2 regions of the Pseudomonas sp. GM102 genome follow, and region 1 is predicted to be linked to the other one. Evidence: predicted binding sites of a transcription regulator. Region 1 holds the regulator's gene; the other holds the start of a gene.
The links. The regulator sigma-54, encoded in region 1, starts transcription at its own class of promoters, with help from an activator protein. The targets are predictions, from matches to a motif close to ANTGGCATNNANNTTGCTNT.
Positions count from the first base shown of each region.

Region 2: a site for sigma-54 is predicted at 3,524-3,543, ahead of PMI18_RS22935 (CmpA/NrtA family ABC transporter substrate-binding protein). Genes of this name have one in related genera too.

Region 1 is NZ_AKJB01000062.1:37,679-49,189, reverse strand. It holds gene PMI18_RS13490 (BolA family protein) at 1-73, opposite strand, end outside; gene PMI18_RS13495 (STAS domain-containing protein) at 188-493, opposite strand; gene PMI18_RS13500 (MlaC/ttg2D family ABC transporter substrate-binding protein) at 490-1,143, opposite strand; gene mlaD (outer membrane lipid asymmetry maintenance protein MlaD) at 1,155-1,622, opposite strand; gene mlaE (lipid asymmetry maintenance ABC transporter permease subunit MlaE) at 1,622-2,419, opposite strand; gene PMI18_RS13515 (ATP-binding cassette domain-containing protein) at 2,419-3,228, opposite strand; gene PMI18_RS13520 (KpsF/GutQ family sugar-phosphate isomerase) at 3,506-4,480, shown strand; gene PMI18_RS13525 (KdsC family phosphatase) at 4,480-5,004, shown strand; gene lptC (LPS export ABC transporter periplasmic protein LptC) at 5,012-5,584, shown strand; gene lptA (lipopolysaccharide transport periplasmic protein LptA) at 5,571-6,119, shown strand; gene lptB (LPS export ABC transporter ATP-binding protein) at 6,119-6,844, shown strand; gene PMI18_RS13545 (RNA polymerase factor sigma-54) at 7,029-8,522, shown strand; gene hpf (ribosome hibernation-promoting factor, HPF/YfiA family) at 8,602-8,910, shown strand; gene ptsN (PTS IIA-like nitrogen regulatory protein PtsN) at 8,923-9,387, shown strand; gene rapZ (RNase adapter RapZ) at 9,390-10,247, shown strand; gene PMI18_RS13565 (HPr family phosphocarrier protein) at 10,263-10,538, shown strand; gene PMI18_RS13570 (ZIP family metal transporter) at 10,644-11,511, opposite strand, start outside.
Region 2 is NZ_AKJB01000024.1:19,430-30,940, reverse strand. It holds gene PMI18_RS22920 (bifunctional protein-serine/threonine kinase/phosphatase) at 1-21, opposite strand, end outside; gene PMI18_RS22925 (nitrate/nitrite transporter) at 29-1,240, opposite strand; gene PMI18_RS22930 (ANTAR domain-containing response regulator) at 1,600-2,175, opposite strand; gene PMI18_RS22935 (CmpA/NrtA family ABC transporter substrate-binding protein) at 2,191-3,402, opposite strand; gene PMI18_RS22940 (quinone-dependent dihydroorotate dehydrogenase) at 3,633-4,652, shown strand; gene rmf (ribosome modulation factor) at 4,955-5,170, opposite strand; gene rlmKL (bifunctional 23S rRNA (guanine(2069)-N(7))-methyltransferase RlmK/23S rRNA (guanine(2445)-N(2))-methyltransferase RlmL) at 5,701-7,971, shown strand; gene PMI18_RS22950 (sensor domain-containing diguanylate cyclase) at 8,113-10,503, shown strand; gene dacB (D-alanyl-D-alanine carboxypeptidase/D-alanyl-D-alanine endopeptidase) at 10,672-11,511, opposite strand, start outside.

The sequences.
Region 1 (11,511 bases):
CTTCGCCTTCAACTTCCACCTTCGTGTTCGGCAGCTTTCCTTCAAGGAAGCTCTTCACTTCTACGGCCTGCATGCTCAACCTCAATCGGCGCCCTGTGCGCGCGGGTCGGACATCATACAAAAAAGCCCCGCGCCTGCGAACCCCGCGAAGCAGGACTCTGACGGGGGGCTTCTTTATAGATGCGGTTCAGGGATGCGCCAACAGCTCGGTCAATTCGCTGACCTGAGCGATTTCACGCATATCTTCGGGTATCGCACGAATGCTCAGGGCCTTGCCGGCCGCCTGGGCATCGCGCATGAAGCACAGCAGCAGCGACAAGCCGACGCTGCTGGACTTCTCCACCGCTGAGCAATCAACCACCAGCGCAGCCGCGTTACTGGACTTGATCAGCGCCTGCCCCTGCTTGCGCAGGTTCGGGCCTGTCCGGTAATCCAGCACGCCACTGAGCAGCAGTTCGCCGGATTCGCTCATGCGAATGGCCGACTCACTCATTGGGTTTGCTTCTCGGTAGATTGTTCGGTGGCTTCCTTGGCTTTGGCGACTTCCCCGGCCCAACCGTTGATGGTCTTGTCCAGGTCGTTGCCATTGCGCTGCATCGCATCAGCGAACTGATCGCGGAACAGCTTGCCGATGTTGATGCCGTTGATGATCACGTTGCGCAGCTTCCACTCGCCATTGATCTTTTCGAGTGTGTAAGACACAGGATAGATCGCGCCGCTGCTGCTTTTTACCGTCATGCCAACGCTGGTACGGTCGCCTGACTCATCCTTGGCAGGATCGACGACGATGCCCTGGTTGTCGTACTCAAGCAAAGCATTGCCATAGAACTGGAACAGGCCTTTCTTGAAGTTCTCGACAAACTTCTGCATCTGCTCAGGGGTGGCCTTGCGTGAATACTTGACCGTCATGATGCTCTTGGAAATACCTTCGGCATCCACCACAGGTCCGACGATGGTATTCAGCGCCGTATAAAAGTCCTGCGGGTCCTGTTTGTACTTTTCCTTGTTGGCGGCAAGATCCGCCAACAACCGGGTGGTGGTGTCCTGTACCAGATCGTGCGCGGAAGGCGCCGCCACGGCGTTAGCCATCAACGGCAAGGCCGCGAGTACTACCAACAGGCCACGTCGCAAGATAGAGATCATTCAAAAGCTCCTCATTTGGCGTCTTTGCTAACGGTATTGAGCAGGAATTTACCGATCAGGTCCTCGAGCACCAGCGACGACTGCGTGTCGTGGATGGTTCCACCCTCCTTGAGCAGGGTTTCTTCCCCACCCACGCTGATACCGATGTATTTCTCACCCAACAGGCCAGCGGTCAGGATAGATGCAGTGGAGTCAGTCGGCAGATTATCTACGCGCTTTTCCAGTTGCATGGTCACCCGACCGGTAAAGCTGTCGCGGTCCAGATCGATCGCCGTGACCTTGCCGATGGTCACACCGGCCATGGTCACTTTAGCTCTGACCGTCAAACCGGCAATATTGTCGAAATACGCATAAAGTTTATAAGTTTCGGTGGTTGCACTAGGGGACAGACCACTGACCCGCAACGCAAGCAACAGCAAAGCCAGGATGCCAGCCAGCAAGAAAAGGCCGACACCGATTTCCAGGGTGCGGTTTTGCATCAGAAATCTCCAAACATCAAGGCGGTCAGAATAAAGTCCAGGCCGAGTACAGCCAAAGAGGCATACACCACGGTCTTGGTAGTGGCACGACTGATCCCCTCGGAAGTGGGTTCGCAGTCATAGCCTTGGAATACGGCGATCCAGGTCACGACGAAGGCAAAAACGATGCTTTTGATAATGCCGTTGAGCACATCGTCGACAAACGTCACGCTGTTTTGCATGTTCGACCAGTAGGAGCCTTCATAGACACCCAGCCAGTCGACGGCCACCCACGAACCGCCCCAGATGCCCACCACGCTGAAAATCATTGCCAGCACCGGCAGGGAAATGAAGCCGGCCCACAGGCGCGGGGCAATGATGTATTTGAGCGGGTCGACCCCGATCATTTCCAGACTGGACAATTGCTCGGTGGACTTCATATTGCCGATTTCGGCGGTCAGTGCCGAACCTGCCCGGCCGGCGAACAGCAAGGCTGTGACCACCGGGCCCAGTTCACGCAACAGCGTCAGCGCAACCATCTGCCCGACTGCCTGCTCCGAACCGTAGCTGGACAGAATGTTAAAGCCCTGCAGCGCCAGCACCATGCCGATGAATACCCCGGAGACCACGATGATCACCAGGGACATCACGCCCACCGAATGCAGCTGCTTGACCAGCAGGCCAAAACCGCCGCCGATGCCGCCACGACCGAGCAAGGCATGAAACAGGAACAGCGCCGAACGCCCGAATACCGCCAGCACATCGATGCCGGCGTGACCGAAGCGGCGCACTCTTTCTATCAGTGAAATCTTGCGCATCAGCGCTTCCCCAGAATATCTGCGCGGTAATCCGGCGCTGGAAAGTGGTATGCGACCGGGCCGTCGGGTTCGCCCGTCATGAATTGACGAATACGTGGTTCGTCCGAGGTCATCAGTTCCTTGGGCGTACCTTGCCCCAGCACTTGCCCGTCACCCACCACAATGAGGTAATCGGCGATGCTCGCGGTCTCGGCCAGGTCGTGGGAAACCACGATGCTGGTGATGCCCAGCGCATCGTTGAGCAGGCGGATCAGGCGTACCAGCACGCCCATGGCGATCGGATCCTGGCCAACAAAGGGCTCGTCGTACATGAGGATTTGCGGATCGAGGGCAATTGCCCGGGCCAGCGCGACGCGACGCTTCATGCCGCCGGACAATTCGTCAGGCATCAGGTCGATGGCGCCACGCAAACCCACGGCCTGCAATTTGAGCAGGACAATGTCGCGGATCATTTCTTCCGGCAGCCCGGTATGAACACGCAGCGGAAAGGCGACGTTCTCGAACACATCAAGATCGGTAAACAGCGCGCCGCTCTGAAACAACACACCCATGTGCTTGCGCGCATCGAACAGATCGCTGCGCGACAACGTCGGCAGGTTCTGGCCGTTGACCCAGACTTCACCGCTGGCAGGGCGCAATTGTGCACCTATCAGCCGCAACAGCGTGGTCTTGCCACACCCGGAAGGCCCCATGATGCCGGTAACCTTGCCGCGCGGTATGCGAATATCGACGTTATTGAAAATGCTGCGCGAACCGCGCTTGAAGGTCAGTCCCTTCAGCTCGACCGCGTAGGCGTTATCGGCACTCATCTAAACTCCTTGCGATGCAGCCTCTCACTCGGACGCCTGGCTTTCTGACGAAAGCACATACCTCCCCCGGGCAGGCCGAACTGGCGGCGAACTATATCACTGCATAGGCTAAGCGCCCAAGGCCCAAGCCGGGCATGTTCAGCAACATGACCGCCTGAAATCATCTATTTAGAGAGATTCGGTAACAAGGAATGACAAACCGCGACGAACTTGCGTGAGGGTTTTGATCATTACCGTTATAATCGCCGCCTTTTCATCAGGCTATTCGATTTCCGACATGAACCAATCCAGCGACCTGATTCAATCAGCACAACGTACCATCCGCCTCGAACTGGAAGCCGTACAAGGCTTGCTGCCCCATATCGATGCAGATTTCGTACGTGCTTGCGAGATGATTCTGGCCAGCAAAGGCCGGGTGGTCGTGGTCGGCATGGGCAAATCGGGGCACATCGGCAACAAGATTGCCGCCACCCTCGCCAGCACCGGCACCACGGCTTTCTTCGTGCACCCGGCCGAGGCCAGCCATGGCGATATGGGCATGATCACCCGTGACGACATCATTCTGGCGCTGTCGAACTCCGGCTCCACCAATGAAATCGTCACCTTGCTGCCGCTGATCAAGCGCCAGGGCATTCAGATGATCAGCCTGACCGGCAACCCCGATTCGCCGCTGGCCAAGGCTGCGGAAGTCAACCTCAATGTAAGCGTCGAACACGAAGCCTGTCCACTGAACCTGGCACCCACCTCATCGACCACCGCGGCACTGGTCATGGGCGACGCTCTAGCCGTTGCCTTGCTTGAAGCTCGCGGCTTTACCGCTGAAGACTTTGCCTTTTCCCACCCGGGTGGTGCCCTTGGCCGCCGTTTGTTGCTGAAAGTGGAAAATGTCATGCATGCCGGCACCGAATTGCCGCAAGTGATGTGCGGTACGTTGCTCAAGGATGCCTTGATGGAAATGACCCGCAAGGGGTTGGGCATGACCGTTGTACTGAGCACGGATGGAAAGCTCGCCGGGATTTTCACCGACGGCGATCTGCGCCGCACGCTGGACCGCACGATTGATATCCACAGCACGACCATTGATGAAGTGATGACCGCCCACGGCAAGACCGCCCGCGCCGAGATGCTCGCCGCCGAGGCCCTGAAAATCATGGAAGACCACAAGATCAACGCACTGGTAGTGGTCGACAGCGAAGACCGCCCGGTCGGCGCCTTGAACATGCACGATTTGCTGCGTGCGGGAGTAATGTAATGAGCATGGACCTGCTGCAACGCGGCAAACAGATCAAACTGGCGGTATTCGACGTCGACGGCGTACTGACCGATGGGCGCCTGTACTTCCTCGAAGACGGCAGCGAATTCAAGACTTTCAACACCCTCGACGGCCAGGGCATCAAGATGTTGATGGCAGCCGGCGTGCAGACCGCTATCATCAGCGGCCGTAAGACCCCGGTGGTTGAACGGCGCGCGAAGAACCTCGGCATTCCACACCTTTATCAGGGTCGCGAAGACAAACTGGTGGTGCTCGACGAACTTCTTGCCCAGCTCAACCTGAGCTATGAACAAGTGGCCTACCTTGGCGACGACCTGCCAGACCTGCCGGTGATTCGCCGTGTCGGCCTGGGCATGGCGGTGGCCAGCGCCGCCAGTTTCGTACGCGAACACGCCCACGGCATCACCCAGGCCCGTGGCGGCGAGGGTGCTGCTCGCGAATTCTGCGAATTGATCCTGCGAGCCCAGGGCCGCCTCGATGCGGCCAACGCCGCGTACCTGTGAGCCCATCATGCTGAGCAAAAAGATTCGCAACATCCTGATGTTCGGTTGCATCGCAGCGATTTTTGCAGCGGTCGGCTACTGGAACATCAGCCCGGAACGCTTTCTCGACAAACCGGTGGTGAAGGTCGATGAAAGCGCGATCGACTATTACGCCGTCAACGCCCACAGCGTGCAGTTCCTGCCCGACGGCAAACTGCAATACGAAATGACGTCGGACAAGGTGGAACACCTGAAAGCGACCGAAGTGACGTTGCTGACCAATCCTGACCTGAATATGTTCCGTGGCACCGAATTCCCCTGGCACGTCCAGAGCGAGCGCGGCGAAGTCAATCCGGACGGCACTCAGGTCGAGCTGATCGATTCGGTGCGTATCACCCGTTTCGACGAAAAAAACCGTAAAACCCTGATTACCACCACCCGTATGACCGTGTTCCCGCAGCAGCAATATGCGCAGACCGATCAACCCGTTAGAATCGACGGCGCTGGCGGTGTATCGACAGGCAACGGAATGAAAGCGTACTTGAAAGAAAGCAGGATACACCTGCTATCGAACGTAAGAGGACAGTATGAGGCTCGTTAAAACTCTCCCTATTTTGCTCAGTCTGGGCGCAGCACTGGGAAGCGTGAGCGCCTGGGCTCTGCCGAACGATCAAGAGCAGCCTATCCGCATTCAGGCCGACGATGCCCAACTGGACGACAAGAATGGCGTTGCCACCTATAAAGGTGATGTGATCATCACCCAGGGCTCGATGAAGGTCACCGGTAATACCGTGACCATCACCCGCACCCCGACCGGCGACATCGACGTGGTGACTTCGGTGGGCAACCTCGCCTACTTCGAGCAACTGCAAACGGCGGGCGACACCAAGCCGGTTCAGGGCTACGGCGTAACTATCCAGTACCACGCCTCGCAAAACCGCGTCGTGCTGATCGATCGCGCTAAAGTCATCGATAAGGACAACAACGTCACCCAAGGCGAGAAAATCGTCTACGACACGGTGAAAAAACTTGCGAGTGCCGGTCGCGCCACGGGTAACAAGGTCACCGAGGCACGTCCTCGCATCGACATGGTGATCCAGCCGAAGAAGAAAACCGACGAGCAAAAGGCCCAGTAATGGCAACTCTGAAAGCTCAGCATCTGGCCAAGAGCTACAAGAGCCGTCAGGTCGTGCGCGATGTCAGCCTGTCCATCGACAGCGGTCAGATCGTCGGCCTGCTTGGCCCTAACGGCGCCGGTAAAACCACCTGCTTCTACATGATTGTCGGCTTGGTACAGGCCGATCAGGGTCGCGTACTGATCGACGACCTGGATGTCAGCCACCAGCCGATGCACGGTCGTGCGAAGGCAGGTATCGGTTATCTTCCGCAAGAAGCGTCGATCTTCCGCAAACTGTCGGTGGCCGACAACATCATGGCCATCCTCGAGACACGCAAGGAACTCGACAAGGCCGGCCGCCGCAAAGAGCTGGAAAGCCTGCTGCAGGAATTTCACATCCACCACATCCGCGACAACCTCGGCATGAGCCTGTCCGGTGGTGAACGCCGCCGCGTGGAAATCGCCCGGGCACTGGCCACCAATCCGAAATTCATCCTCCTCGACGAACCCTTCGCCGGTGTGGACCCGATTTCGGTGGGCGACATCAAGCAGATCATTCATCACCTCAAGGCCAAAGGCATTGGTGTGCTGATCACGGACCACAACGTCCGCGAAACCCTGGATATCTGCGAAACCGCCTACATCGTCAACGATGGCCAACTGATCGCTGAAGGTGACTCCGCCACAATCCTGGCCAATGAACTGGTCAAGGAAGTGTATCTGGGTCATGAGTTCCGCCTGTAAGCACTGAGGGGCCCGGGTCGCCGAGAGCGCGCGCACGTCAATAAAAAATCAATAAGTTTTTATTGTTACAGCGCTCTAGGCAAACACTTCAGTTTCAGGCATATAATTTGCTTATGTTTGGCGCTTCGGCGCCCTGTAGTGGATGGCGCATGTGCGCCGGCGAATAAGGTGTTAAGCCCCTGCCATGAAACCATCGCTAGTCTTGAGAATGGGCCAGCAGCTGACGATGACACCGCAGCTGCAACAGGCCATCCGCCTGCTCCAATTGTCGACCCTGGACCTGCAACAGGAAATCCAGGAGGCCCTGGAGTCCAATCCGATGCTCGAACGCCAGGAAGAAGGCGACGACTTCGATAACGCCGACCCCTTGGCCGATAGCGCCGAACAGAAACCCAACGCCGACATTCAGGAACCCTCCTACCAGGAAACCGCCCCAACGGTGGATAACCTTGAGGAAGGCGACTGGAACGAGCGCATTCCCAACGAACTGCCCGTCGACACGGCCTGGGAAGATGTCTACCAGACCAGCGCCAGCAGCCTGCCGAGCAACGATGACGACGAGTGGGATTTCACCACCCGCACATCGGTCGGCGAAAGCCTGCAAAGCCATTTGCTCTGGCAACTGAACCTGGCACCGATGTCCGACACCGATCGCCTGATCGCCGTGACCCTGATCGACTGCATCAATAATCAGGGCTACCTGGACGAAACCCTCGAGGAAATCCTCGAAGCCTTCGACCCGGAACTGGACATCGAACTAGACGAAATCGAAGCCGTCCTGCACCGCATCCAGCAATTCGAACCCGCTGGCATCGGCGCCCGCAACCTCGGTGAATGCCTGCTGCTGCAACTGCGCCAGCTGCCCGCCAAGACCCCTTGGCTGGCCGAGGCCAAGCGCCTGGTCACCGATTACATCGACTTGCTCGGCAGCCGCGACTACAGCCAGTTGATGCGCCGCATGAAGCTCAAGGAAGATGAACTGCGTCAGGTCATCGAATTGGTCCAGAGCCTCAACCCGCGCCCAGGCTCACAAATCGAGTCCACCGAAGCCGAATACGTCGTTCCCGATGTGATCGTGCGCAAGGACAACGAGCGCTGGCTGGTGGAGCTGAATCAGGAATCGGTGCCACGCCTGCGGGTCAACGCCCAATACGCCGGTTTCGTGCGCCGCGCCGATACCAGCGCTGACAACACCTTCATGCGTAATCAGCTGCAGGAAGCTCGCTGGTTCATCAAGAGCCTGCAAAGCCGCAATGAAACCCTGATGAAAGTCGCCACCCAGATCGTCGAGCACCAACGCGGCTTTCTGGAATATGGTGACGAAGCCATGAAGCCGTTGGTGCTGCACGACATCGCCGAAGCGGTAGGCATGCATGAATCGACGATTTCACGGGTGACCACGCAAAAATTCATGCATACCCCACGGGGCATCTATGAACTGAAATACTTTTTTTCCAGCCACGTCAGCACCTCAGAAGGCGGTGAATGCTCGTCCACGGCGATCCGCGCGATCATCAAAAAACTGGTTGCCGCGGAAAATCAGAAAAAGCCGTTGAGTGACAGCAAGATCGCTGGTTTACTGGAGGCACAAGGCATTCAGGTAGCCCGTCGCACCGTCGCCAAGTACCGCGAATCCCTGGGGATCGCGCCTTCCAGCGAACGGAAGCGGTTGATGTAGCCGCCGGGCTCGCCACAGCGTTCCAGTGGCAGGCATTTCTGCCTGCCGCTTTATGCACTGGCAACGAAGGAGAAGCTGTATGCAAGTCAACATCAGTGGACACCAACTGGAAGTGACCGAACCCCTGCGCACCTACATCGGCGAAAAACTCGACCGATTAGAGAGGCATTTCGACAAGATCACCAATGTGCAAGTCACGATGAACGTCGAAAAACTGCTGCAGAAGATCGAAGCCACGCTGCATATTCCCGGCGGAGAAGTGGTCGCCAATGCCGAGCATACGGACATGTATGCCGCCATCGACCTGCTGACCGACAAGCTGGATCGCCAACTTAAAAAGCATAAGGAAAAGACCCAGAGCCTCCTCCAGGGCGCGACCGGTCGTTAACACTCCCAATCCATGATCCGACTAGAAACCATCCTGACCCCCGGCCGTTCCCAAGTGAACGCGCCGGGTGGCAGTAAAAAGAAAGCCCTCGAGCAAATTGCCAACCTTATCCACCGCGAAGTACCGGATCTGGAAATGCAGGACGTCTTCGAGGCCCTGATTGCCCGTGAGAAACTCGGTTCTACCGGTTTCGGCAACGGCATCGCCATCCCCCACTGCCGGCTCAAAGGCTGCACCTCGCCAATCAGTGCGTTGCTGCACCTGGAAGCCCCTATCGATTTCGACGCCATTGACGGCGCCCCGGTTGACCTGCTGTTTGTGCTGCTGGTCCCGGAAGCCGCCACCGATGCACACCTGGAATTGCTCCGCCAGATCGCCAGCATGCTGGATCGCAAGGAGGTGCGTGAAAAACTGCGCAGCGCCCCGAGCAACGAAGCGTTGTATCAGGTTGTCCTGGACGAGCAGAACGGTCACTAATCATGCGCCTGATCATCGTCAGCGGCCGCTCCGGCTCAGGTAAAAGTACCGCCCTCGATGTTCTCGAGGACAACGGCTACTACTGCATCGACAACCTGCCTGCGGGCTTGCTGCCGGAACTGGCCGAACGCGCGCTGATTCACACCGAACTGGCACAACCGCTGGTGGCCGTGTCCATCGATGCGCGCAACCTGCCAAGCCACCTGTCACGGTTCCCCGAATTGCTGGAAGAGGTCCGCGGCCGGCATATCCAGTGCGATGTGCTGTACCTGGACGCTGACGAAGAAACCTTGCTCAAACGCTTTTCGGAAACTCGCCGTCGTCACCCGCTGAGCAGCGCCAATCGCTCATTGGCGGAGGCGATACAGGACGAAACCAATCTGCTGGGGCCTATTGCCGATCTGGCCGACCTCAAGGTCAATACCACCAATCTGAACCTGTATCAGCTACGCGATACCATCAAGCTGCGCCTACTGAATCAACCGGAACCGGGCACTGCGTTCCTGGTGGAATCTTTCGGGTTCAAGCGGGGCATGCCGGTGGACGCCGATCTGGTATTCGACGTGCGCTGTCTGCCCAACCCTTACTGGAAGCCGGAGCTACGGGCACAGTCCGGGCTCGATCAACCGGTGGCCGAGTACCTGGCGGCACAGCCTGACGTCGAAGAGATGTTCCAGGACATTTCCTCGTACCTGCTCAAATGGCTGCCCCGCTTTGCCGCCAGCAACCGCGCCTATGTCACCATTGCCATTGGCTGCACCGGCGGGCATCACCGCTCTGTCTACCTGACCGAACGTCTGGGTCAGGTCCTGCAAAAAACCCTGAAGAACGTCCAGGTTCGCCACCGCGACCTCAGCTAAAGGATTCACATCGCGATGCCTGCTCTGGAAATCGAAATCATCAACAAGCTGGGCCTGCATGCCCGCGCGTCTGCAAAATTCGTTGGGGTCGCCGGTGAGTTCAAGGATTGCACGATCCGGGTAGGGCGCACGCCGGAATCCACGGTCGATGGCAAAAGCATTATGGCAATGATGATGCTCGCTGCAGGCAAGGGCACCAAAATCTATATCAATACCGAAGGCGAAGATGAGCAAAAAGCGCTGGATGCGCTGACAGACTTGATCAACCGTTACTTCGACGAAGGCGAATAAAAGTCAAAAGATCGCAGCCTCGTTTCACTCGACAGCTCCTACTGTATGCCAATCCTTGTAGGAGCTGCCGAGTGAAACGAGGCTGCGATCTTTTGATCCTGTTTTTCAAGCCAACGCGGTATCCATCACCATCATCAGACAAAACCCGATCAGCAGCCCAAGGCTGGCCAGTTTGTCGTGACCATGGCGGCGCGATTCGGGGATGACTTCATGAGTCACCACCAGCAGCATCGCACCGGCCGCCAGTGCCAGCCCCAACGGCAACAACAGTTCGGCCAGGCTCACCAGCCAGGCGCACAACAATGCGAAGACCGGCTCAACCACCCCTGAGGCAGCACCGATCAGGAACGCCTTGACCCGCGACATCCCTGCCCCGGCCAACACCAACGCAATCACCAGCCCTTCCGGCACATCCTGCAAGGCGATACCCATGGCCAGGCTGTCGGCGTCAGGCATGCCACCCCCGGCCGAGACGCCGACCGCCATGCCTTCGGGGATGTTGTGGGCGATGATGGCGAACACAAACAACCAGATCCGCGGTGCAATCACCGATCGCTCCAGTGTCCCCACGAGCATTTCAGGTGTAGCGTCGGACACCTTGCGATCCACCAGAAACAACCCGAATGCACCCAGCATGATGCCAAAGCTGATCAGGCCACTGGCCGCCCAAGGCGTCAGCCCAAGGTTTTCAGCCGCGGCAATGCCCGGCACGATCAACGAAAATGCCGTCGCCGCGAGCATCACCCCGGCTCCGAAACCCAGCAGCGTATCGCTGACTGCCTGGGGCATCCGCCGAATCACTAACACCGGCACTGCGCCCAAAGCTGTGCCCAAGGCGCAAATCGCCCCGCCTTGCAGGGCACGCTGCAGTTTCGGTTCGAGGTCCAGCCAGCTCAGCCCTTGAGCAGCCAATAACGTCATACCCGCCAGCAGTAACAGCGATCCCAGTGCGTAACGAAACATCCGTCCATTT
Region 2 (11,511 bases), on a different contig from region 1:
GAAGCTCAGTTGCAGGCTCATTCAGTCCTCACACCCGTGCTGCGGTAACGGCTGCCGAACCCCAAGTGGTTCTCCAGCGACGTTTCACACCGTGCAGACCGAACCAGGCAAGTACGCCGAGGCTGGCGAACAACCACAAGGCCAGTTGATAGCTGCCAGTGCTTTGCTTGATCGCTCCCATGCCGGCCGCCAGTGCGAAGCCACCGATGCCGCCAGCCATGCCAATCAGGCCGGTCATCACACCGATCTCCCGACGAAAACGCTGTGGGACCAACTGGAATACCGCACCGTTTCCTGCACCCAAACCGAGCATGGTGCAGACGAAAAGCGCCAACGCGGCGTAGGAACTCGGCAGATTGAAACCTACCGTTGCAATGCAGATCGCTGCCACGGTGTACATCGCAAGCAAAGTGCGAATCCCGCCGAAGCGATCCGCCAGCGCGCCACCCAACGGACGCATCAGGCTGCCACCGAACACACAAGCAGCAGTGTAGTAGCCGGCAGTCACCGGGCTCAGGCCGTATTGGTCGTTGAAGTAACCGGGCAGGGCGCTGGCCAGACCGATGAAACCGCCAAAGGTCACGCTGTAGAAAAACATGAACCACCAGCTGTCGCGGTCACCCAGGGCCTTGAAATAGTCAGACACGGACTTGGCTTTCGGGCGCTCGGGTGCATTTTTGGCCAGCCAGGTGAAGACGATCAGGGTCAGGACCAGCGGGATCAGGGCGAAGCCGAACACGTTGCTCCAGCCAAATGCGGCAGCCAGCACCGGGGCGATCAAGGCGGCCAGCACGGTGCCCGAGTTACCGGCACCGGCGATGCCCATGGCTTTGCCTTGGTGTTGCGGCGGATACCATTGCGAGGCCAACGGCAGGGCGACGGCGAAGGACGCACCGGCCATGCCGAGGAACAGGCCCAGCAACAGTGCGTGCTCGTAACTGTGGATGCCGACTTTCCAGGCGACGAACAGGGCGCAGATGACGATCACCTGGCCGATGATCCCGGCGGTTTTTGGCGACAGGCGATCAGCCAGCAGGCCCATCGCAAAGCGCAATACGGCACCTGCCAGAATTGGCGTGGCCACCACCAGCCCGCGCTGTTGGGTGGTCAGGTGCAGATCAGCGGCGATCTGCACCGCCAGAGGGCCGAGCAGGTACCAGACCATGAAGCTCAGATCGAAATAGAGGAAGGCTGCGAACAGTGTCGGGGTATGGCCGGATTTCCAGAAGCTTGAATTCATCGCGCACCTCAGCTGTCAGGCGTATCAAGAAGGAGTCATGAGCTTGCAGGTGGGGCGCCGCAACGGCCGCACCACCGGCCCCGGTCTCTGGGGCCAAAACGGAAAAACGCCGCTACCCGATCCGCCAGGGGGCGAATGAGGTGAGCGACGTCTTCGTCGTAGGTGGGGCAACCGCCGTTGGTTACCTTGCAGTGATTTACTTAGCGAGATTTGTGCCAACACGTGAGATCGCGTTGTGGCCATTCGCGGGCAAGCCTCGCTCCTACGGGTTTTGTGGTGAGTTCAGATGTTGTAAACGACACAAAACCTGTAGGAGCGAGGCTTGCCCGCGAAGGCGTCAGCACAGGCTCCGCAAGGCCTCAGCCAAGCAACTCACTCATGGCAATAATCTGCTCCGCCACCTGTATCAGCTTCTGCTGGCGGCTCATGGCCTGGCGGCGCATCAGGGTGTAGGCCTGTTCTTCGTTGCAGTCCTTCATCTTCATCAGCAGCCCCTTGGCCAGCTCGATGCGTTTGCGCTCGGCCAGTTGCTGGTCGCGAGCGTGCAGTTGCGCGCGCAGGGCTTGGTCGCTTTCAAAGCGCGCCATGGCCACGTCGAGAATCGGCTGCAGGCGTTGTGCGTGAATGCCTTCGACGATGTAGGCACTGACGCCGGACTTGATCGCCCGGCGCATCACGTCGGGGTCGTGCTCGTCGGTGAACATCACAATCGGCCGTGGTTGGTCGCGGGTCACCAGCACCACTTGCTCCATCACATCGCGGCTCGGTGACTCGGTATCGATCAAAATCACGTCCGGACGCACCGTTTCGACGCGCGCGGGCAGGTCTATGGTCAGGCCGGACTCGTCGATGACCTCGAACCCGGCTTCGGTCAGAGCCGCCTTCAGGCGCCCGACTTTTTTCGCTGTGTCATTGATCAGCAGGATACGCAACATATTCGCAGGCTCCTGTCAGCGGCTGGCGAGAAGGGGAGCGCTGTCGCTCATGGCGTGCAGCGTGAAGCTGCGGGCATAGCCGGCCGGGTCCGAGCCGTCCCAGACTTTGCCGTCGATCAGTTGACTGCTGCGCATTTCCTGACTCCGGGCAGGCACACCGACAGCAGTGGCGGCCTCACGGTATAAGTCTAGTTGCTGGACCTGACGGGCCACGCCGAGGTAATCCGGGTCGTCACGCAACAATCCCCAGCGCCGGAACTGGGTCATGAACCAAATACCGTCGGACAAATACGGCAGATTGACCTCGCCACCACCGTGGAAACGCATGGCGTGTGGGTCTTGCCAGCGATTCCCCAGACCGTCGGCGTAATCACCGAGCAAGCGTGGTTCGATGCAATCGAGCGGTGCATCCAGATATTCCGGCGCACTCAACAGTTGCGCGGTGCTGTGGCGATTTTCGTGGCTGGCTTCGATGAATCGGCTGGCTTCGAGGATTGCCATCACCAATGCCCGTGCGGTGTTGGGGTATTGCTCGACAAAGGCGCGGGTGCAGCCGAGGACTTTTTCCGGGTGATCGGGCCACAGGGTCTGGCTGGTGGCCATGGTAAACCCGAGATTCTGCTGCACCGCACTGGCCGCCCACGGCTCGCCGACGCAGAAACCGTCGATGCGCCCGGCTTGCAAGTGCGCGACCATTTGTGGCGGCGGCACCACCACGCTGTCGACATCCTGCAACGGATGAATGCCCTGACTCGCGAGCCAGTAATACAGCCACATGGCGTGGGTGCCCGTAGGAAATGTCTGGGCGAAGGTCAGTTTTGGGCGACTTTGGTGCACGTGACGATCGAGTGCTTCAGGACTGGTCACACCCAGGGCCTGCAAGCCGTGGGAGAGGTTGATGCTCTGGCCGTTCTGGTTCAGGCCCATGAGCACGGCCATGTCGGTGGAGGCTACGCCGCCGATGCCCAGGTGCACGGCATAGATCAGGCCGTACAGGCTGTGGGCGGCGTCGAGTTCGCCGCTGACCAGTTTGTCCCGCAGGTTGGCCCAGGATGACTGGCGCTTGAGGTTCAGAGTCAGGCCATAAGGTTGGGCAAAGCCCTGAGTGGCGGCGACTACCACTGAAGCGCAGTCGCTCAGGGCCATGAAGCCGAGGTTGATTTCAGTCTTTTCCGGGGCATCGCTGCCGTTGACCCAGGCCAGAGGGCCGGCTGATGGTTCGTTCATCGATTTCGCACCTTCCAAAAAAAAGCGTCGTCCCAAGGCCCTTGCGTGGGCAAAGCCGGGTGACGACGCCATTGTCCTTCCACTCATCCCGCCGTTGGCATGAGTGCTGATGCCTGTAATTGGTGCAAGGCATATGCCATCGCCGGCTGATTTTGTTGCGCGCCTCGCCTGTGGACCCGATGCACGGCTATAATCGCCGCCTCTCATCGCCAACCGAGTCAAGCCTGCCCATGTACACCCTGGCCCGTCAGCTGCTGTTCAAACTTTCCCCGGAAACCTCCCACGATCTGTCCCTGGACCTGATCGGCGCGGGCGGGCGTTTGGGCCTTAACGGTTTGCTGTGCAAGGCACCGGCGAAACTGCCGGTAACGGTCATGGGCCTGGAGTTCCCGAACCCGGTGGGTTTGGCGGCCGGTCTGGACAAGAACGGTGCGGCGATCGATGGTTTTGCCCAATTGGGTTTCGGTTTTGTCGAAATCGGCACCATTACGCCGCGACCGCAACCGGGCAACCCGAAACCCCGGATTTTCCGCTTGCCGGACGCCGAGGCGATCATCAACCGCATGGGTTTCAATAACCTCGGCGTCGATCATTTGCTCGCTCGCGTGGCGGCGGCCAAGTACAAGGGCGTGCTGGGCATCAACATCGGAAAAAATTTCGATACGCCGGTTGAGCGTGCGGTCGATGACTACCTGATCTGCCTGGAAAAGGTCTATGCCCACGCCAGCTATGTGACGGTCAACGTCAGCTCGCCGAACACCCCGGGCCTGCGCAGCCTGCAATTCGGTGATTCGCTCAAGCAATTGCTCGCCGACCTGGCCACCCGCCGGGCGGAACTGGCCTTGCGCCATGGCAAGCATGTGCCGCTGGCGATCAAGATCGCGCCGGACATGAGTGACGAAGAAACCGCTCAAGTCGCCCAGGCGTTGATCGAAACCGGGATGGATGCGGTGATCGCCACCAACACCACCCTGAGCCGCGTTGGCGTCGAAGGCATGGAACATGGTGACGAGGCGGGCGGGTTGTCTGGCGCACCGGTTCGCGACAAGAGCACTCACACTGTGAAGGTGCTGGCGGCGGAACTGGCCGGTCGCTTGCCGATCATTGCCGTGGGCGGTATCACCGAAGGCAAGCACGCGGCTGAGAAAATCGCCGCGGGTGCGAGTTTGGTGCAGATTTACTCTGGCTTTATCTATAAAGGCCCGGCGCTGATTCGTGAATCGGTGGATGCCATAGCGGCCCTGCGCTGAAGATTCATCTGCGGCGATGAGGATTAACTGTGGCGAGGGAGCTTGCTCCCGCTGGGCTGCGAAGCGGCCCCAAAACCAGTCAATCAGGTGTGTCAGGTAAAACACAGTTGCAGGGTTTACGACTGCTTCGCAGCCGAGCGGGAGCAAGCTCCCTCGCCACAAAAGCGCTCTTGTAACGGATATACGGGCATAAAAAAGGGCTCCTCGAAGGAGCCCCTGGGCCGAAGCCCGCCGTCCGGATGGGACGTGCGTGGTTAAGTCGTTGCGTAATCAGATTGTCGTGTCGGAGTGTGTGCCCTGTATTAGCCGACGGCGTGAAGTTCGTTGAGTCTGTGGATTCCCGCAGTGCCGGTCATACCGTCCCAGTTGTCGCCGCGTCCTTCTCGCCAGCCATTGATCCAGGCTTGGCGTACCGACGGTAGAGTAAAAGGGCAAAGCTCACGGGATTTACCACCAACGCCATATTGATATCCGCGCAAAAATGCTCTTTCCAACGGATCACGCTTAAGTCTTCTCATAGGGTGTTGCCCTCACTTGTTGACTGTATGTATCGCGTCGACCTCAATCGAGGTCAGGCAGAAAAATTCTGCCGTTGGTGGCTCGCTGCCGGCGTCGCGAGCCAAGGTGTTGACGCCGTTGCGACGTCAACCTGAGTTGAGTTCTAACCAATGCGTCACACCGAGGGAATGATCGTTTTGTCATAAGAACGTAACCATAAAGATGCTATGGCCATAAGTAACACGATATTTGTCCCGTGTTCATTGACCAAAGCCCGGTATGATCGGCCCTGCGCGGGATGAGCGGGTTGAGGCCTTTAACGAGAATGACACCCGTTCACTTGGGGACTATTCGACGAAGGGTCGACTTATGACATTTTGTTGCATCAACTTTTTTATCTGCCCTGGCATCTAAGCTCTTTTAACCCGAGCAGTCAGGGTGGGACGGCACACCTTCGTGCCACGCGGGCGTTCTGTTAGAAAAACGCCTGATTGAAAACCGGATCGGCAATGCGTTGCCGGTTCACTTAGCTAAAGGCTCTGGAATTACCATGTCCGATCGTTTCGAACTCTTCCTCACTTGCCCCAAAGGCCTTGAAGGCCTGCTCATCGAGGAAGCCGTCGGGCTTGGCCTTGAGGAAGCACGTGAGCACACCTCGGCTGTGCGCGGCATGGCCACCATGGAAACCGCCTATCGCCTGTGCCTGTGGTCGCGTCTGGCGAACCGCGTGCTGCTGGTGCTCAAGCGCTTCCCGATGAAGGACGCCGAAGACCTCTACCACGGCGTGCTGGATATCGAGTGGCAAGACCACATGCTCAATGACGGCACCCTGGCCGTCGAATTCAGCGGTCACGGTTCGGGCATTGATAACACCCACTTCGGCGCCTTGAAGGTCAAGGATGCGATCGTCGATAAACTGCGCACCCCCCAAGGCGATCGTCCGTCCATCGACAAGCTCAACCCGGACCTGCGCATTCACCTGCGCCTGGACCGTGGCGAAGCGATTTTGTCCCTCGACCTGTCCGGTCACAGCTTGCACCAGCGTGGTTATCGCTTGCAGCAGGGCGCGGCGCCGCTGAAGGAAAACCTCGCGGCGGCGATTCTGATCCGTTCCGGCTGGCCACGGATTGCCGCCGATGGCGGCGCACTGGCTGACCCGATGTGCGGTGTCGGTACGTTCCTGGTCGAAGCCGCGATGATCGCCGCCGACATGGCGCCGAACCTGCGTCGTGAGCAGTGGGGCTTCACCGCCTGGCTTGGTCACGTGCCGGCGCTGTGGAAAAAGCTCCACGAAGAAGCCACCGAACGCGCCGCAGCTGGCCTGGCCAAGCCACCGCTGTGGATTCGCGGTTACGAAGCTGACCCGCGCCTGATTCAACCGGGCCGCAATAACGTCGAACGTGCCGGCCTGAGCGAGTGGATCAAGATCTACCAGGGCGAAGTCGCGACGTTCGAGCCGCGCCCGGACCAGAACCAGAAAGGCCTGGTGATCTGCAACCCTCCGTACGGCGAGCGTCTGGGCGATGAGGCGAGCCTGCTCTACCTCTACCAGAACCTCGGCGAACGTCTGCGTCAGGCGTGCTTGAACTGGGAAGCGGCGGTGTTCACCGGCGCCCCGGACCTGGGCAAGCGCATGGGCATCCGCAGCCACAAACAGTATTCGTTCTGGAACGGCGCCTTGCCGTGCAAATTGCTGCTGATCAAGGTCACGCCGGACCAGTTCGTCACCGGCGAGCGTCGTACTCCGGAACAGCGCCAGATCGAGCGCGAACAGGCCGAGTCCGACGCACCGTCGAACATCGAAGCGCCGAGCAAGTACGAGAAGTACAACAAGAACGGCAACCCGATCAAACCGGCACCGGTGGTGATCGAGCAACCGCGCTTGAGCGAAGGCGGGCAGATGTTTGCCAACCGTCTGCAAAAGAACCTCAAGGTGCTGGGCAAGTGGGTCAAGCGTGAAGGCATCGACTGCTACCGCGTCTACGATGCCGACATGCCGGAATATTCCATGGCCATCGACCTGTATCACGACTGGGTCCACGTTCAGGAATACGCCGCACCGAAATCCATCGATCCGGAAAAAGCCTCGGCACGGATGTTCGATGCCCTGGCGGCGATCCCGCAAGCGTTGAACATCGACAAGAACCGCGTGGTGGTCAAACGTCGCGAGCGTCAGAGTGGCACCAAGCAGTACGAACGCCAGAGCGCGCAGGGCAAGTTCAATGAGGTCAACGAAGGCGGCGTGAAGCTGCTGGTGAACCTCACCGACTACCTCGACACCGGGCTGTTCCTCGACCACCGGCCGATGCGCATGCGAATCCAGAAAGAGGCGGCCGGCAAGCGCTTCCTCAACCTGTATTGCTACACCGCGACCGCCAGCGTTCATGCAGCCAAGGGCGGTGCGCGCAGCACCACCAGCGTCGACCTGTCGAAAACCTATCTGGATTGGGCGCGTCGCAACCTGTCGCTGAACGGTTTTTCCGACAAGAACCGTCTGGAGCAGGGCGATGTGATGGTCTGGCTCGATGCCTGCCGTGATGAGTACGACCTGATCTTCATCGACCCGCCGACCTTCTCCAACTCCAAGCGCATGGAAGGGATCTTCGACGTGCAGCGTGATCAGGTGCAGTTGATCGACTTGGCGATGGCTCGTCTGGCGCCGGGCGGGGTGTTGTATTTCTCCAACAACTTCCGCAAGTTCCAGCTCGAGGAAAACCTCACCGAGCGTTATGCCGTTGAAGAAATCACCGCCCAGACCATCGATCCGGATTTCGCTCGTAATGGCAAGATCCATCGTGCCTGGAAGATCACTGCACGCTGACACTTGAGCCTGATTGGATCCAGAGCCTTGATTTTTAAAGGCTCTTGGGTTCTTTCAGTGCTGGTCAAATTAGTGGCTAATAGCTATAACTCAACAGTGGCCAAAGGGCTTTTCCGGCACCTGGCGTTCTGAGTTGCCTCTATGTCGTTGCACGCCGTGCGCCCCAAGATCCTGGGTTTTATCCGCGAAGATGTTTCGGCCTGGCTGGTCGCACTGTTGGCATTGCTCGTCGGCGGGATTCTCACGGGATTGCTGGCCTGGGCGACGTTCAATCAGTTTCATCAGCAATTGCGGCAACGTTTCCAGCTGCTCGCCAGTGAACGTTACAGCCGTATCGAAGAGCGTTTCGAAGATCAGGAGCAGCGCCTCGACGGCCTGCGCCGGTTCTTTGTCAATTCCGAGTCGGTGGCCCGCGAGGAATTCGACGGTTACGCCAAACCTCTTTTGCATCGCACCCAGGCCTATTCCTGGGCTCCCCGGGTTTCCCGCGCCGAACGACCCCTGCTTGAACGCGCGGTGCGTGAAGAAGGCTTGAGCGATTTCACCTTTCGCGAACTCAACACCGATGGTCAGTTGCAACCGGCCGGCGAGCGCGACGAGTACGTACCGGTGTTCTACATCCAAACCCAGAGCCGACTCCCCGCACCGCTGGGTTACGACCTGCTGGCTCAGCCCCTGCGCCGTTCCACGCTGGAGCGGGCCGATCGCAATGGCCGCATGGCCGTGTCGCAACCGTTGCATCTGGTAGGCGTCGAGCCCACCTATTCGCGGGGTGTCTTGCTGGTGGCGCCGGTCACTCGTCAGAACACTCCGAGTGCGGTGTCCGCTGGTTATGTCATGGCGGTGATCAGTATGCGTCAGCTGCTGGCGGACGGACTGCCGGAAGGGAATCATGACTCTCTTTCGGTGCGTATCCTCGATTTGTCCACCGCGGATCAGCGCGAAGTATTGTACGAGTCGACCAACACGGCAGGGGCCAGTGACTTGTCCTCCACGCGATTGTTGCGTCTGGCCGACCACGATTATCAAGTGGATATGCGCCCCAGCGCCGCGTTCCTGAAAACCAACCATTCCTCGGTGGCCAGTCTGGTGGTGCTCGGCGGTTTGCTCAGCCTGTTGCTCAGTGTGTTTCTCTATGTGTTGGTCAGCCAGCGCCAACGAGCGCTGAGAATGGTCGAACAACGGACCCAGGAGCTTCACGACCGTGAGCAGGAGTTACGCGGCACGCATGGCCAGTTGCGCGGTGTGCTGGATGCCGCGACTCAGGTGGCGATCATCGCCACCGACCTGCGCGGGATCATCAGCACCTTCAATGCCGGTGCAGAGCAAATGCTCGGTTACTCGAGTGCGCAGGCCGTGGGCCACATGACCCTGGAGAACCTGCACCTGCCCCGGGAACTCGAGGCGCGCTCGGCGGAGTTGAGCTTGCGCTATGGCAAGCCGATTCCGACGTGTCAGGCGATGTTGGTTGAAGGCGGGGAAGAGGGCGGTCACGAAGCGCGAGAGTGGACACTGGTCCGTCATGACGGCAGTCACTTGACGGTGAACATGCTGGCGGCCCCGGTTCTCGACGAGCAAGGTTTGTGGGTCGGTCACCTGGCGATCTGTATCGATATCACCGAACGCAAGCGCGTCCACGAGGCTCTGGCGGCACGGGACCTATTGTTGAAGAAACTCAGCGCCCATGTGCCCGGCGGAATTTACCAGTTCAAGATGGAATTCGATGGGCGCTTCAGCGTGATCTACGCCAGCGACGGTATGCGCGATATCTACGAACTCGAGCCGGAGGTACTGTTGCTCAACGCTGAAGCGGTGTTCGCACGGATTCATCCTCAGGACACACGCCGGGTCCGCGCTTCGATCCTGGCGTCGGCGGACACCCTCAGCCCCTGGCGTGAAGAGTACCGCGTGCAATTGCCCGAGCGTGGTCTGCGCTGGGTCCGGGGCGAAGCGACGCCGGAGGAACTGCCTGGTGGGGGTGTGCTGTGGCATGGCTACATTTCGGACATCTCCGACCTCAAGCGGGTGGAAGAGGAATTGCGCGCACTGTCGGTGACCGACTCCCTGACCGGAATCCATAACCGTCGCTATTTCCAGGAGCGCCTGACCACCGAAATGGCCCGGGTCGAGCGCGGCGGTGGCGAGTTATCGGTGATCATGCTCGACATCGATCACTTCAAACGCATCAACGATCAGCACGGTCATGCCGTGGGTGATCGGGTATTGCAGGCCGTGTGCGAGCGCATTGGCGGTCGCCTGCGGCGCACCGATGTGTTCTGTCGCCTGGGTGGCGAAGAGTTCATGGTGCTCTGTCCGGATATCGACGGCGAACAGGCTCATGTGCTGGCTGTGGAGTTGTGGCAAGGGTTGCGCAGTGCGCCGATCGACGAGGTCGGGATCGTCACCGCGAGTTTCGGGATTGCCAGTTGGCGGGCCGGAGAGGGCGCGGATGCGCTGCTGTTGCGGGCGGACTCAGGGGTGTATGCGGCGAAGCAGGCGGGAAGGGATCGGGTTGAGGGGCAGATGAGCTAGGACAGCATGCGGACCCTGTGGGAGCGAATTGTGGCGAGGGGGCTGTGTGATCGTTCCCACGCTGTGCGTGGGAATGCCTCAATGGACGCTCCGCGTCCGCTTTGGCAGTGACGCAGAGCGTCACCGGCTGCATTCCCACGCAGAGCGTGGGAACGATCGGATTGGGGGTTACAACACCGAAGCCGTTTCCGGCAGTTTCGGCTGTCGGTACAGATCCAGCAGCACCTGATCCAGCACCGAGGAGGCGCCAAACGGTGCCTTGTCGTTGAGGATCGCCACCACCGCCCAGGTATTGCCATTGATGTCGCGGCTGTAGCCGGAAATGGCGCGTACGGTGTTAAGGGTGCCGGTCTTGACGTGGGCTTCGCCGCGCATCGCGGTGGTCTTCAGGCGTTTGCGCATGGTGCCGTCGGTGCCGGCAATTGGCATCGAGCTGATGAACTCGGCGGAATACGGGCTGCGCCAGGCGGCTTGCAGCATCGCGGCCATTTCACGGGCACTCACGCGCTCGGCACGGGACAGGCCGGAGCCGTTCTCCATCACCAGGTGTGGCGCAGTGATGCCTTTTCTCGCCAGCCACTGACGCACCACGCGCTGGGCTGCCTTGGCATCATCACCGTCGGCGTCAGTGCGGAACTTCTGGCCCAGGCTCAGGAACAACTGCTGAGCCATAGTGTTATTACTGTATTTGTTGATGTCGCGAATGATCTCCGCCAGGTCTGGCGAGTAGGCCCGGGCCAGTACCTTGGCGTTGCTCGGCGTCGCTGCCAGACGATCCTGGCCCTGGATGCTGCCGCCCAGCTCCTTCCAGATCGCCCGCACGGCGCCAGCGGTGTAGGTTGCATGGTCGAGCAGCGACAGGTAGGTCTGGGAGCTGCAGCCTTCGCCCAACTGGCCGCCGACGGTCACGGTGACGCTGCCATCAGCCTGGGGCACCGGGTTGTAACGCACGCCACCGGTGCATTGCTTGGAGTTGAGCGCCTTGACCTGATTGTCGATGCGGATGCT